2 regions of the Streptococcus nakanonensis genome follow, and region 2 is predicted to be linked to the other one. Evidence: predicted binding sites of a transcription regulator. Region 2 holds the regulator's gene; the other holds the start of a gene.
The links. The regulator HrcA, encoded in region 2, represses chaperone genes, less so after heat shock. The targets are predictions, from matches to a motif close to TTAGCACTCNNNNNNNNNGAGTGCTAA.

Region 1 (7,511 bases), 800 kb from region 2:
GAGCTTCTAGATACTGAACCGTATTCCCTGTCCGCTCATTGAAATCACTGACAAATTTCTTGGTAACATAGGCACGCTTATGGTATTCTGCCTTGGGATGGATATTAGAATTTGCAAAATAAATGCTCACATCTGCATACTTGGTCAAATATTCGAGGGTATAGGTACTACAAGGGGCACAGCAAACATGCATGAGAATACTTGGCCGTTGCTCATTTTTCTCCCATACTTGTACCATCTTCTGCATGACACGGTCATAATTAATTTTCTGATTAGGGTTCATCTTGCTCAGAATTTCTTCTACATCGATCATGTTTTTCTCCTTTTTCTAGTCTTATTTTATCATATAAGTTAGGAGAGCTCAAATCTATTTAGAAGTGAATAGCATAAAAAGGAGAGGTAGGCATTCCCTCCTTTTGTGTTTTTTATAAGTTGTTTTCTATAGAAAGCTTACATCATGCCGCCCATCATACTTGGATCCATTGCTGGAACTGGGGCTACTGGTTCTGGTTTATTGGCTACAACTGCTTCCGTAGTCAAAATCAAGCTGGCTACAGATGCTGCATTTTGTAGGGCTGAACGGCTCACTTTAACTGGGTCGATGATTCCCTCTTCAATCATGTTGACCCACTCGCCAGTTGCTGCGTTGAAACCTGTACCAAGCTCAGCATTTTTTAAACGATCGATAACAATAGAACCTTCGAATCCTGCATTGTGGGCAATTTGACGGACTGGTTCTTCCAATGCACGGAGAACAATATTGCGTCCTGTTGCTTCATCTCCTGTCAATTCCAAATTCATCACGGCTGGGATAACATTTACAAGGGCTGTTCCACCACCTGCAACGATACCTTCTTCAACAGCTGCACGAGTAGCATTGAGAGCATCTTCGATGCGGAGTTTCATTTCTTTCAACTCAGTTTCAGTTGCAGCACCGACCTTGATGACTGCTACACCACCTGACAATTTTGCCAAGCGTTCTTGCAATTTTTCACGGTCAAATTCAGAAGTTGTGGTTTCAATTTGAGACTTGATAACTGCAACACGGTGAGAAATCGCTTCAGGATTTCCAGCACCTTCTACGATAACAGTGCTATCTTTGTCCACAGTTACTCTCGCTGCTTGACCAAGAGCTTCAATTGTCGCATCTTTCAACTCAAGACCAAGGTCTTCTGTGATAACTGTTCCGCCTGTCAAGATAGCAATGTCTTCTAGCATAGCTTTGCGACGGTCGCCAAATCCAGGTGCCTTAACTGCTACTACGTTGAAGGTTCCACGAATCTTGTTCAAGACAAGAGTTGGAAGAGCTTCGCCGTCCACATCATCTGCAATAATCAAGAGCGGACGATTGCTTTGGAGAATACTTTCTAGGAGTGGCAAGATTTCTTGGATATTGGAAATCTTCTTATCAGTAATCAAAATATATGGATTTTCAAGGTCAGCCACCATTTTCTCGCTATCTGTCACCATGTACTGTGAAAGATAACCACGGTCAAACTGCATACCTTCTACAACTTCAAGCTCTGTTTCCATACCACGTGACTCTTCGATGGTAATGACTCCGTCTTTGCCAACTTTTTCCATGGCTTCAGAGATGTATTCGCCTACTTTTTCGGAACGAGAAGAGACGGCGGCAACCTGAGCGATGGCTTCTTTGTTGGCAACAGGGATGGCGTTGTTTTTCAAGGCTTCAACTGCTGCAGCAACTGCTGTTTCAATCCCACGACGAATGCCGATTGGATTTGCACCTGCTGTGACGTTTTTGATTCCTTCACGGACGATTGCTTGAGTCAAGACTGTTGCAGTCGTAGTCCCGTCACCTGCGATATCATTGGTTTTAGAAGCTACTTCTGATACCAATTTGGCACCCATATTTTCAAAATGGTCTTCCAATTCGATTTCTTTGGCAATGGTCACACCATCATTGGTAATCAAGGGTGAGCCAAATGATTTTTCCAACACAACGTTTCGACCTTTTGGTCCCAAGGTTACTTTAACAGTGTCTGCAAGGATATCGACACCACGAACCATAGCTGAACGGGCATCTGATGAAAATTTAATTTCTTTTGACATACTTACTTTCTCCTTCTATTCTTCAATGATAGCCAAGATATTAGCTTCGCCTACGATGATGTACTTTTCATCGCCATCTTTGACATCAAGACCTGCGTGAGCTTCAACCAAGACACGGTCTCCAGCTTTAACACTTGGAGCAACCAAGTCACCGTTCAAGGTACGAACACCTTGTCCAGCAGCTACAACTTTGGCTGTTTTTGTTTTTTCTTGGGCTGAGCCTGCAAGGACAAAGCCTCCAACAGTTTGTTCTTTTTCTTCTACTTTTAAGACAACACGGTCTCCTAATGGTTTCAACATCTGATTTCCTCCATGATGAACTACATATTATTAGCACTCTTTATATCTGAGTGCTAATTTATAGTTCTATTGTATCACTTGGTCAGAAATAGTCAAGAAAAAAGTCTGACTTTCTCAAGATAAAAAGCCTGAGAGCAACTCAGACTTTTCAATGTTTAAAATGGCAATTCTTCCTCTTCCAAAACCAAATCTGCCAAATCCTGCCCTGCGTTATTTTCTCGCATGGCACGTTGGGCACGACTTTCCAAGAGTTGGAATCCAGTAACAAGTACTTCGGTCACATAATTCATTTGACCATTTTTCTCAAAACGACGGGTACGCAATTCCCCATCAACGGAAATGAGACTACCTTTGGTTGCGTAGCTTGCCAAAGTTTCTGCTAGTCTGCCCCATAGGACCATATTGACAAAATCAGCTTCACGTTCACCATTTTGGTCTTTGTAACGACGATTTACAGCGATAGTTGCTCGCGCTACTGACTTGTCATTGCTGGTTTTGTGCAATTCTGGTGTAGACGTCAAGCGTCCAATTAAAATAACTTTATTATACATATTTTCTTCCTCCTACTTATCTATTCGTAGGAAATCAAAAAAAGTTACAGAAACTTGTAACTTTTCGAGAAAATTTTTTAGTTTTTATGAACCATGAAACCTGTCGCCTGTTGATTGGCCATAATGGTCATATCTGTAATCTGCACACGACGAGGTTGACTGGTCACATAGACTACTGTGTCTGCAATATCCTGAGCTTGCAAGGCTTCGATTCCCTGATAAACCGTCGCAGCCCGCTCTTTGTCACCATGAAAACGTACCGTTGAAAAATCTGTTTCGACAATTCCAGGCTGAATGGTCGTCACCTTGATATCCGTTGCGATGGTATCAATTCGCAGACCATCTGAAAAGGTCTTAACTGCTGCCTTGGTAGCTGAATAAACTGCTGCACCTGCATAGGCGTAGATTCCTGCGGTTGACCCCATGTTGATGATATGTCCTTGATTGGCTTTTACCATTGCTGGCAAGAAAGAGCGAGTGACTGCCATCAAACCTTTGACATTGGTATCCAGCATGGTCAACATATCCAGCTCTTCATAGTCCTGATAGGGAGCCAAGCCAAGAGCCAGACCGGCATTGTTGACCAGAATATCAATCTTCCCTATCGTTTCTAGAATACTGGAGCAAACAGTCTTCACCATAGTCATATCCGTGACATCTAGTGGAAAGGTCCAGACGGTTTGATTTGGAAAGACTTCTGCAAACTCCGACTTAAGAGCTTCTAGTCTATCTGTCCGTCGTCCTGTTAGAACGACATTCTCACCCTGCTCCAGATAAGCACGCGCAATTGCTTCACCGATTCCTGATGTCGCTCCTGTAATCACTACATTTTTTGCCATCTTATTTCCTTCTATCTGCTCTATCAGATACTGACAACTTCCTAGGCAGTCCAGTGTTTAGCTGGGTCGAATGGTGTTCCGACAACTTGGTCTTCTGATAATTCAATAATACCACGTTTTTGCGGAGCATTTGGCAGATACAATTCACGAGGACTGCACATCATGCCAAAACTCTTTTCACCACGAAGTTCGCCTGGGAAAATGAGGTTGCCTTTGGGCATCATAGCTCCAGGAAGAGCCACAATGGTTTTCAACCCAAGACGCGCATTAGGAGCCCCTGCAACGATTTGTACAGTCTTGTCACTTGATACTGCAACTTGGCAGATGTTGAGGTGGTCACTATCTGGATGGGCTACCATCTCGACAATCTCACCAACAACAAACTTAGGTTCCTTGTCATTGACAATTTCTTCTGTAAATCCTTCCGTCTGCAATTCTTGATTCAAACGAGCGACTTGCTCATCTGATAAAAAGACTTGACCGCGCTCTGCAATTTCAAAGAAACTTGAAACTTCAAAAATATTCCAAGCCACTGTTTCCCCATTATCTTTGAGGAAAACACGAGCCACCTTGCCTTTGCGCTCCACATCCAGTTTGGCATCTCCGCTATTTTTCACGATGACCATAAGGACATCACCGACATGTTCTTTGTTATATGTAAAAATCATTGTTTATATTTTCTCCTATTTCAGTCCTGCTAAAAAGTCATTAATTTGTTGCTTGCTTTTACGGTCGCGATTGACAAAACGGCCGATTTCCTTGTCCTTTTCTAGAACAACAAGGCTAGGAATTCCGTAAACATCCCAGAGTTTAGCCAAATCCATATACTGGTCTCGGTCCACTCGAATAAAGGTGAACTCTGGATTGGTCTCCTCAATTTCTGGTAAGGCAGGATAGATATAACGGCAATCGCCACACCAGTCCGCCACAAAAAGGAAAACCTTCTTGCCATCTTTTTCTACTAAAGATGCCAATTCTTCTAAACTTTCTGGCTGTATCATAAGACTTCCTCCTCATAGACTAGGTCTTCATTTTCATAGACAAAGGTATAGTGACGGCCATCTTCAAAAATGACGCCACCAACCAAGCTCTCTAGACTGCTTTCATAGACTTGAACATAGAGGGTCGCAATTTCCCCCATGTCTGAAAAATGGTCTCGCACAATCGCTGTCAACTCTTCCTGAGTCTTCATGAGCTTACGGTCATCTGCAACTTTTTTCGTAGCAAGGGCAAGGCTCCCAATACCAAGCAGAGCCAGACCTGCCATCCACATTTTTTTAGCTTTCATACCATTCATTTTAACACAAAAAAGGCTTTAGGACAAATGAGGAAGCAGCAGAAAAGCAAGTAAAAAGCCTCTTCCTTTAAGGAAAAGGACTTCTTATACTCAATGAAAATCAAAGAGCAAACTAGGAAGCTAGCCGCAGGCTGCTCAAAGCACTACTTTGAGGTTGTAGATAGAACTGACGAAGTCAGCTCAAAGCACTGTTTTGAGGTTGTGGATGAATCTGACGTGGTTTGAAGAAATTTTCTAAGAGTATTATTCTTATTGCCAGGCACCTGAGTTGCCAACGTAGTAACCATCAGGTGTGTAGGTATTGCGAAGCATCTTACCTGATGAAGCCAGATAATACCACTTACCATTGTCTTTGACCCAATCATTCGCAATCATGGCACCAGAAGAACTTGCATAATACCATTCTCCCTTGTCATAAACCCAAGTGCTTGCTTTCATGGCTCCTGAGCAATTAAAGGTTCAAAAAGCTGTCCAATATCATTCATTTTTTTAAAAACATTTGACACTACATCATCCACGCTGTAGGACATAGATACATCAAACGTAAGAGCCAAAATATCGAAAAATATACAACTTTTAAAGGCAACATTTCATTTTTTAAAGTCTAACAACCATAGAACTGAAATCAGAGCAAGGCATCAATTTCCTACTCTTAGTACGCCTATTTTGATGATTGAAGTGAAGATTTTTTTATTTAACGTAGACAATCCCCAATTTCCCAAAAGCCACATCTCCACGGATAATCAAGGTTTTACTTGTTGGGGCTAGAGAAGTATCTGCCTTGGCTACACCACAGAAAGTTTCCACCTTCAAATCAACTCTCCAATGTTGGGGAACATAGATAACTGCCTTTCCAAAACCAACTTCTACTTTCAGGGTTGCAGTATCTCCTAAAATCTCTGCATTGTCGTAATATATCTTGGCATTGCCAAAACCAACTTCTACTTGATCCTCTACCAATTCTTGATTTTGCTTGTAGAAAGTCCCAGTCCCAAAAGCAACTTCCTTATCTGTAAGAATGTTTTTTTCACCATCATACCACCATTTTTTTCCATTCCAAGTTCTGTTAGAATGAGTGAGTGCGCTGACACCCATTACGATTAAAATACTAGCTAAAATAAGCGAAATAGGAGATAGCTGAATCCAATCATAAAAAAGATTCACTATATTTAATGCTGTTAATGCTAAAAAAGTGGCACTTGTCCAATGATGCCTAAGGGAAGATTCTATTGCCTTATACAATAGAAAAGCGATAAAGATAAAAGGAGAATACTTAGTCTCCAAAGATGGAACACCATAATGTCCCTGTAATAAAATCCATGCTGCCAATACTAGCAACACAATACCAAATGCTTTCTTTTTCATGTTCTTACCTCATGTTTCTTAGATTTTCTTTTAGGAGGGATTGGTAATGTCGTGAGACATGAACCTCCTTATGGGTCTGATAGAAGGAAATGGTGCCCGTTCCTGAAAAGGACTTGTCCACCGAGTAAATCTGACGGATATTAGCGATAGTTGACTTGGATACCCGACTAAAATAACGAGGAAGGATAGCCTCTAACTCATAGAGTTTAAGCCGAACCTCGTAGGCATCTTTCTGGGTATGGGCATAAATCTTGCTACCTTCCGTCTCAAAGAAGAGAATTTCCGATAAGTCCAGATAATATTCGCCCGTCCCCTTGTAAAAAATCAACCGAGGAGACTTGGACTCTTGCAAGAGCCGCTGTAAATCCGCAATCTCATCTGTCAAAGCCGCTGCCTTGATGACAATTTCAGTTTCCTCTAAATTGCTGTCAATCTCGATTCGTAACTTCATTCCATCTCCTTTCTGACTCTACTATATCAAAGCCAAAATAAGAAAACAAGAGCAAAAAAGCAAGTGGTTACTTTAGACCCGTAAGTGGTTGTAAGGTTACCTTAACTTGCAGGTCAACATAGAAAGAAAAGCACACCCCACACAAGACCACAAATATAACCAACTACTACATCCTTGGGATAATGGACGCCACCTAGTACTCTTACTAGACCGAGGAGGGCTGACAAGACCAACAAGATAACCCCTACAGATAAACTAGCATGTAAGCAAGCCATGGAGATAATGGTTGCTGAAAAGACATGACGACTGGGCATTGACTGACCAGGACTATCTCTGTCTAGTAGCGGTACAATTTCCCAAACTTCATAAGGCCTAGGGGCATTGATTTTCTTGCGAAGAAAGGACAAAATCACAAAACCTGACGCTGGAATAAACAAATAGATTCCGACCTGTTTCCCAAGTCCTTCTTGGAGATAGGTAGTGGCTAATAAGGTTAGATAAACTATAGGCATAACTACCGTCATGAACCGATTGAAAGTTCTTAACCGTCTCAGAAAGATAGGCTTATTTTCAATGTTACCAACAATATGGTCATACCATTCTTGATAATTTTTCATATATTTTCTCACCACTTA
Region 2 (7,511 bases):
TACACGTCGTGAGATTGTGAATGTCTTGACCAAAATGGGATTTGAAGTAGAAGCCAGTCACCACGAGGTTGCAGTTGGACAACATGAGATTGACTTCAAGTACGATGAAGTTCTCCGTGCTTGTGATAAGATTCAAATCTTTAAACTCGTTGTTAAAACCATTGCTCGCAAACATGGGCTTTACGCAACCTTTATGGCCAAACCAAAATTTGGTATTGCTGGATCAGGTATGCACTGTAATATGTCCTTGTTTGATGCAGAAGGAAACAATGCCTTCTTTGATCCAAATGATCCAAAAGGAATGCAGTTGTCAGAAACGGCCTACCATTTCCTTGGTGGTTTGATCAAACATGCTTACAACTATACTGCCATCATGAACCCAACGGTTAACTCATACAAACGTTTGGTTCCAGGTTATGAAGCGCCTGTTTACATTGCTTGGGCTGGTCGTAACCGTTCGCCACTTGTGCGCGTGCCTGCTTCACGTGGTATGGGAACTCGTCTTGAGTTGCGTTCAGTGGACCCAATGGCAAACCCATATATCGCGATGGCTGTTCTGTTGGAAGTTGGTTTGCATGGTATTGAAAATAAAATCGAAGCACCAGCTCCTATCGAAGAAAATATCTACATTATGACAGCAGAAGAGCGTAAGGAAGCTGGTATTACAGACCTTCCATCAACTCTTCACAACGCTTTGAAGGCTTTAACAGAGGATGAGGTTGTCAGAGCAGCTCTCGGAGAACACATCTATACTAGCTTCCTTGAAGCCAAACGAATCGAATGGGCAAGTTATGCAACCTTCGTTTCACAATGGGAAATTGATAACTATTTAGATCTTTATTAATATAGAGGAAAGATTGCCTGAGGGTAGTCTTTTTTCTTGTGTTTTATATCGAGGTGTGATATATTTTATATAACGAGGTGCGATATATCGAACTAAATAGGAGGTGGATATAAATGGAATTACCGGATAAGATTCGTCGTGTTTATCTTCCGATGACGGAAACGGGTTTTTATATCTTGTTCTGTCTGCAAAAGGAAGGTCATGGTTATAGTATTACGCAAAAGGTCAAGGAGATGACGGATTCGCAAGTTTCGATTAGTCCTGGAACTATGTATGGAACCTTGTCAAAGATGGAAAAGGATGGTTTGATTTCCTTTGTCCGCGAAGAGGAAAAACGGAAAATCTATCAGATCACAGACTTGGGACGAAAAGTCTTAGATATTGAATTGAAGCGTATTGAACGCCTCTACAGAAATAGTCGGGAGGAAGGATGATGGAAAAGAAAATTGTTTATCGAATTGCTACCATTGCGGATTATGATAGAGAGGCTTTATATCTTAGAAAAATGCATGCTAAGGGCTGGAAGCTTAGGAAAGTAAGCTATTCTATCTTATTGTTTGCAGTTAAGTATACCTTTGAAAAGTGTCACCCTGAGCAAGTGTCTTATCAGTTGGACTTTTATCCCATGAAAAAATCCGATATAGCCTCCTATTTACAATTATTTAAAGACTGTGGCTGGGAGCATATTACAGACTTTAATGGTTTTTCCTACTTTAGAAAACTTCATTCTGGAATTGAGTCGGATGCTGAGTTTGAAATTTATAATGACGCAGCCGGGAAGTTAGCTATGGTCAAACGGATTTTAACGAGGCGAATGCTTCCTATTTTGCTTCTCTTTTTAGCTCTACTACCGGTTTTCTCAAAGTTTGTCAGTGGGGGTAGTTCTTTCAGTGGGGAAGTATTTTTGATTTTCATAATAGATTGGGTTTTATTGATAGTTTTTGCGATTCAGATTTCTTATATTTTTTGGAGATTGAGTCAAAAGTGGAAAGAATTATCTAATAAATAACGCCAGGCGTGTTTTCTAATTTTGGGGTAAGACAATGAATAGCAGAGTACAATTTCGGATTTTCACTATTGTTGATTTGGACAAGGAAGAAGAATATTTACATGAGATGCATTTGAAAGGTTGGAGGTATAGAACGAGTCGTTTTGGTTTATTCTATTTTGACCAATGTCAACCAGACGATGTCATTTACCGTATCTATGATTCTAGATTTCTTAAAAAGCATAAGCGTGAACTGCAAGATTTTAGAAATAGAGATTGGGAATTGATAGAAAGAGGTTTTTGTTCAATTCTTCGTAAATCGTCTTCTAATTTACTTCCAGAGGATCAAGTCTATATGAGTAAGGGGCTCAGATGGGAAGTTATGCGATATAGATTTCGTTCATGTGCAGCTACTTTCTTAGGTGGTCTTGTTGTTTGTATGAGTTTGTTTCGAGAAGAACTGTCGCAACCTTTCTTTGTCATTTTTGTTCTATATGCCTTTATGATTTCTTATCTAATCCATGGTTATTTCAGACTAAAAAGGAAATATCAAGTAGATGGAAGGTGAGTTTCTCGGTCTGTAGACTGATTTTTAGCACTCTTGATAAAAGAGTGCTAATTTTTTGAGTTTTTATCTTGACATTCTCTTCTAAGGGTGTATAATAGAATTATAAGTTAGCACTTGAGTGTATCGAGTGCTAATTGGTCAGACAGAGAGGAGTGATGAGGTGGTTACAGAGCGTCAGCAGGATATTTTAAATCTGATTATTGACATCTTTACCAAAACGCACGAACCTGTCGGATCCAAAGCCTTGCAAGAGTCTATTAACTCTAGCAGTGCAACCATTCGTAATGACATGGCGGCTTTAGAAAAGCAAGGTTTGCTTGAGAAGGCTCATACTTCAAGCGGTCGGATGCCAAGTGTTGCTGGTTTTCAGTACTATGTAAAACACTCACTGGATTTTGATCGACTGGCTGAAAATGAGGTTTACGAGATTGTCAAAGCCTTTGATCAGGAATTCTTCAAGCTAGAGGATATTCTGCAAGAAGCTGCTAATCTACTGACAGACCTGAGTGGCTGTACGGTAGTGGCACTGGATGTTGAGCCGAGCAGGCAACGTTTGACAGCCTTTGATATCGTTGTTTTGGGGCAACATACAGCCTTGGCAGTATTTACCCTAGACGAATCGCGCACGGTTACCAGTCAATTTCTGATTCCAAGGAACTTCTTGCAGGAGGATTTGCTGAAACTGAAGAGTATCATTCAGGAACGTTTCCTCGGCCACACCGTTCTAGATATTCACTACAAGATTCGGACGGAGATTCCGCAGATTATCCAGCGTTACTTTACAACGACGGATAATGTTATCGATCTCTTTGAACACATCTTTAAGGAAATGTTCAACGAAAACATTGTGGTGGCGGGCAAGGTTAATCTCTTGAATTTTGCCAATCTGGCAGCTTATCAGTTCTTTGACCAACCGCAAAAGGTGGCTCTGGAGATTCGTGAGGGGTTGCGTGAGGATCAGATGCAAAACGTCCGTGTTGCAGACAGTCAAGAGTCCTGTCTAGCTGACCTAGCGGTGATTAGTAGCAAGTTCCTCATTCCTTATCGGGGAGTTGGAATTCTAGCCATTATCGGTCCTGTTAATCTGGATTACCAACAGCTAATCAACCAAGTCAATGTGGTCAACCGTGTTTTGACCATGAAGTTGACAGATTTTTACCGCTACCTCAGCAGTAATCATTACGAAGTACATTAAGATTGAAATCATTAAAGGAGGCGAAAATGGCCCAAGATATAAAAAATGAAGAAGTAGAAGAAGTCCAAGAAGAGGAAGTTGTGGAAACGGTAGAAGAAACAACTCCTGAGAAATCTGAGTTGGACTTGGCAAATGAACGTGCGGATGAGTTCGAAAATAAATACCTTCGCGCTCATGCAGAAATGCAAAATATCCAACGCCGTGCCAATGAAGAGCGTCAAAACTTGCAACGTTATCGTAGCCAGGATTTGGCAAAAGCAATCTTGCCATCACTCGATAATCTTGAGCGTGCACTCGCAGTTGAAGGATTGACAGACGATGTCAAAAAAGGATTGGAGATGGTGCAAGAAAGCTTGATTCACGCTTTGAAAGAAGAAGGAATCGAAGAAATCGCAGCTGATGGCGAATTTGACCATAACTATCATATGGCCATCCAAACTCTCCCAGCAGACGATGAACACCCAGCAGATACCATCGCCCAAGTCTTCCAAAAAGGCTACAAACTCCATGACCGCATCCTACGCCCAGCTATGGTAGTTGTCTATAACTAGTTTAGAAAACTTGACAAAACTTGTCCGAAATGACAATAAACTATGAAGAAAGATAAAATATGTTTGGCTTTGCAATAGTGAGCGAAGCGGACCAAAGACGATACTCTTCGCCGTGGCGCTATTTGCGCAAACTTTGAGACCTTAGGCTCAAAGTTTAGTCAAAGAGATTGACGAAGTCAAGCTCTGACGGCGCCGCCACTTAAGAAGAGTATCAAAAAGAAAAATAGAATATAAAATTTAAGGAGAAAAACACATGTCTAAAATTATCGGTATTGACTTAGGTACAACAAACTCAGCAGTAGCAGTTCTTGAAGGAACTGAAAGCAAAATCATCGCAAACCCAGAAGGAAACCGCACAACTCCATCTGTAGTATCATTCAAAAACGGCGAAATCATCGTTGGTGATGCTGCAAAACGCCAAGCAGTAACAAATCCAGATACAGTTATTTCTATCAAATCTAAGATGGGAACTTCTGAAAAAGTTTCTGCAAACGGCAAAGAATACACTCCACAAGAAATCTCAGCTATGATTCTTCAATACTTGAAAGGTTATGCTGAAGACTACCTTGGTGAAAAAGTAACTAAAGCAGTTATCACAGTTCCAGCTTACTTTAACGATGCTCAACGTCAAGCAACAAAAGATGCTGGTAAAATCGCTGGTCTTGAAGTAGAACGTATTGTCAACGAACCAACTGCAGCAGCCCTTGCTTATGGTTTGGACAAGACTGATAAAGAAGAAAAAATCTTGGTATTTGACCTTGGTGGTGGTACATTCGACGTATCTATCCTTGAATTGGGTGACGGTGTCTTCGACGTATTGTCAACTGCAGGGGACAACAAACTTGGTGGTGATGACTTTGACCAAAAAATCATCGACCACTTGGTAGCAGAATTCAAAAAAGAAAACGGTATTGACTTGTCTACTGACAAGATGGCAATGCAACGTTTGAAAGATGCAGCTGAAAAAGCGAAGAAAGACCTTTCTGGTGTAACTTCAACTCAAATCAGCTTGCCATTTATCACTGCTGGTGAAGCTGGACCTCTTCACTTGGAAATGACCTTGACTCGTGCGAAATTTGACGATTTGACTCGTGACCTTGTTGAACGTACAAAAGTTCCAGTTCGTCAAGCCCTTTCAGATGCAGGTTTGAGCTTGTCAGAAATCGACGAAGTTATCCTTGTTGGTGGTTCAACTCGTATCCCAGCCGTTGTAGAAGCTGTTAAAGCTGAAACTGGTAAAGAACCAAACAAATCAGTAAACCCTGACGAAGTAGTTGCTATGGGTGCTGCCATCCAAGGTGGTGTTATCACTGGTGATGTCAAAGACGTTGTCCTTCTTGATGTAACACCATTGTCACTTGGTATCGAAACAATGGGTGGTGTCTTCACAAAACTCATCGACCGCAACACTACTATTCCAACATCTAAATCACAAGTCTTCTCAACTGCGGCAGACAACCAACCAGCCGTTGATATCCACGTTCTTCAAGGGGAACGCCCAATGGCAGCAGATAACAAGACTCTTGGACGCTTCCAATTAACAGATATCCCAGCTGCACCTCGTGGAATTCCTCAAATCGAAGTAACATTTGATATCGACAAGAACGGTATTGTGTCTGTTAAGGCCAAAGACCTTGGAACTCAAAAAGAACAAACAATTGTCATCCAATCAAACTCAGGTTTGACTGACGAAGAAATCGACCGCATGATGAAAGATGCAGAAGCAAACGCTGAAGCAGATAAGAAACGTAAAGAAGAAGTTGACCTTCGTAACGAAGTAGACCAAGCGATCTTTGCGACTGAAAAGACAATCAAGGAAACTGAAGGCAAAGGATTCGACGCAGAACGTGACGCTGCCCAATCTGCCCTTGATGACCTTAAGAAAGCGCAAGAAGACAATAACTTGGACGACATGAAAGCAAAACTTGAAGCATTGAACGAAAAAGCTCAAGGACTTGCTGTGAAACTCTACGAACAAGCCGCAGCAGCCCAACAAGCTCAAGCAGGAGCAGAAGGCGCACAAGCAACAGGAAACGCAGGTGATGACGTCGTAGACGGAGAGTTTACGGAAAAATAAGATGCAAAGCCCGTTAAAACCTCACAGTGAAAATAGGAAATCTGACGCAGAAACTTTAGTTTCTAGGAAGATTTGTCTTTTTCACCAAGAGGTTAGGGAGTGCTCGATTTAGCATTACTAGTTTGATTTTTAAAACTCGAACGTCGTAATGATAGGAAGAAATCCAGAGGTTGCAACCCAGCCTCTGTTTTTCGATAAAATAGAGGATGTTGTGTATGAAAAAAGTACTTTGTATCATTTATCCTAATTTTTCTCTTTATGAGATAACCGCTTTAACAAGTACTTTAGCTCTGTCTTTTGATATCACGATTGATTATGTATCTTCTGAGAATTCGATGGTGGTCTCTGAGGATGGTTTGCCCTGTCAACCGACGAAAACATTGGATCAGATCCGTATAGAAGATTATTCTTGTGTGATTTTGCCAGGAATGGTAAATATAGGTCCTGCTCTACAAGATGAGAAATTGATTTCGTTTTTGAGAAGTCTTAATGAGCAAGATATCCTAATTGTAGCCATTTCTTCAGCGCCCCTTTTATTGGCGAAAGCTGGCTTGTTGAACGACACGAAATTTACAGGTGGAATTTGGCAAAACTTCTTTGACTATTTTGAATTTCTTCCACGTGAGAATTTCCAACCGAAAGTTCTTGTCCAAGATAAACAAATCATTACGGCTATCGGTTTTGCACATCAAGAGTTTGCAAGAAAAGTGATTTTCGGTTTAGGGTTGGCAGAGAATACGGACAACTATTTTAAAGAACAGAACGAGTATGCTGAAGAGGATTTGATATTTACTCTATCAGATGAAGAGTTTAATCAAGTGAAGCAGAGTATAGAAAACAGCCTCTAAAGATTTACATGTAAATTATAGAAAGGAACAAGGGTGTTCAGGGAATTGAACACGGGTTCCAGAATTTCTTATTCAATATGAAAGAAAGGAATTGAACCCGACCTAAATTCTCGGAAAAAAGATAAATCTGCCTAGGAGCATTGCTCCAGCGTCAGATTTCCTATTTTTCAGTCGAATTTTACGGTCTTGGTATCTTGTATGAACAATACTGAATTTTATGATCGTCTGGGGGTGTCAAAAAACGCTTCGGCAGACGAGATCAAAAAGGCTTATCGTAAGCTTTCGAAAAAATATCACCCAGATATCAATAAGGAGCCTGGTGCTGAGGAAAAATACAAGGAAGTTCAGGAAGCCTATGAGACTTTGAGTGACGACCAAAAACGGGCTGCCTATGACCAATATGGTGCTGCAGGCGCCAATGGTGGATTTGGAGGCTTCGG

Region 1: a site for HrcA is predicted at 2,404-2,430, ahead of groES (co-chaperone GroES). Genes of this name have one in related genera too.

Annotation. Positions count from the first base shown of each region.
Region 1 is NZ_AP027139.1:344,600-352,110, reverse strand. It holds gene AC6I9F_RS01825 (epoxyqueuosine reductase QueH) at 1-313, opposite strand, end outside; gene groL (chaperonin GroEL) at 451-2,073, opposite strand; gene groES (co-chaperone GroES) at 2,089-2,373, opposite strand; gene AC6I9F_RS01810 (single-stranded DNA-binding protein) at 2,529-2,924, opposite strand; gene AC6I9F_RS01805 (SDR family NAD(P)-dependent oxidoreductase) at 3,002-3,763, opposite strand; gene ytpR (YtpR family tRNA-binding protein) at 3,805-4,431, opposite strand; gene AC6I9F_RS01795 (thioredoxin family protein) at 4,447-4,764, opposite strand; gene AC6I9F_RS01790 (DUF4651 domain-containing protein) at 4,761-5,060, opposite strand; gene AC6I9F_RS01785 (hypothetical protein) at 5,154-5,285, shown strand; partial or broken gene AC6I9F_RS01780 (N-acetylmuramoyl-L-alanine amidase family protein) at 5,310-5,507, opposite strand; gene AC6I9F_RS01775 (LiaF transmembrane domain-containing protein) at 5,751-6,425, opposite strand; gene AC6I9F_RS01770 (LytTR family DNA-binding domain-containing protein) at 6,430-6,876, opposite strand; gene AC6I9F_RS01765 (phosphatase PAP2 family protein) at 6,990-7,493, opposite strand.
Region 2 is NZ_AP027139.1:1,668,965-1,676,475, reverse strand. It holds gene glnA (type I glutamate--ammonia ligase) at 1-844, shown strand, start outside; gene AC6I9F_RS07965 (PadR family transcriptional regulator) at 958-1,278, shown strand; gene AC6I9F_RS07960 (DUF2812 domain-containing protein) at 1,278-1,853, shown strand; gene AC6I9F_RS07955 (DUF2812 domain-containing protein) at 1,888-2,400, shown strand; gene hrcA (heat-inducible transcriptional repressor HrcA) at 2,561-3,595, shown strand; gene grpE (nucleotide exchange factor GrpE) at 3,622-4,146, shown strand; gene dnaK (molecular chaperone DnaK) at 4,400-6,223, shown strand; gene AC6I9F_RS07935 (DJ-1/PfpI family protein) at 6,439-7,071, shown strand; gene dnaJ (molecular chaperone DnaJ) at 7,270-7,511, shown strand, end outside.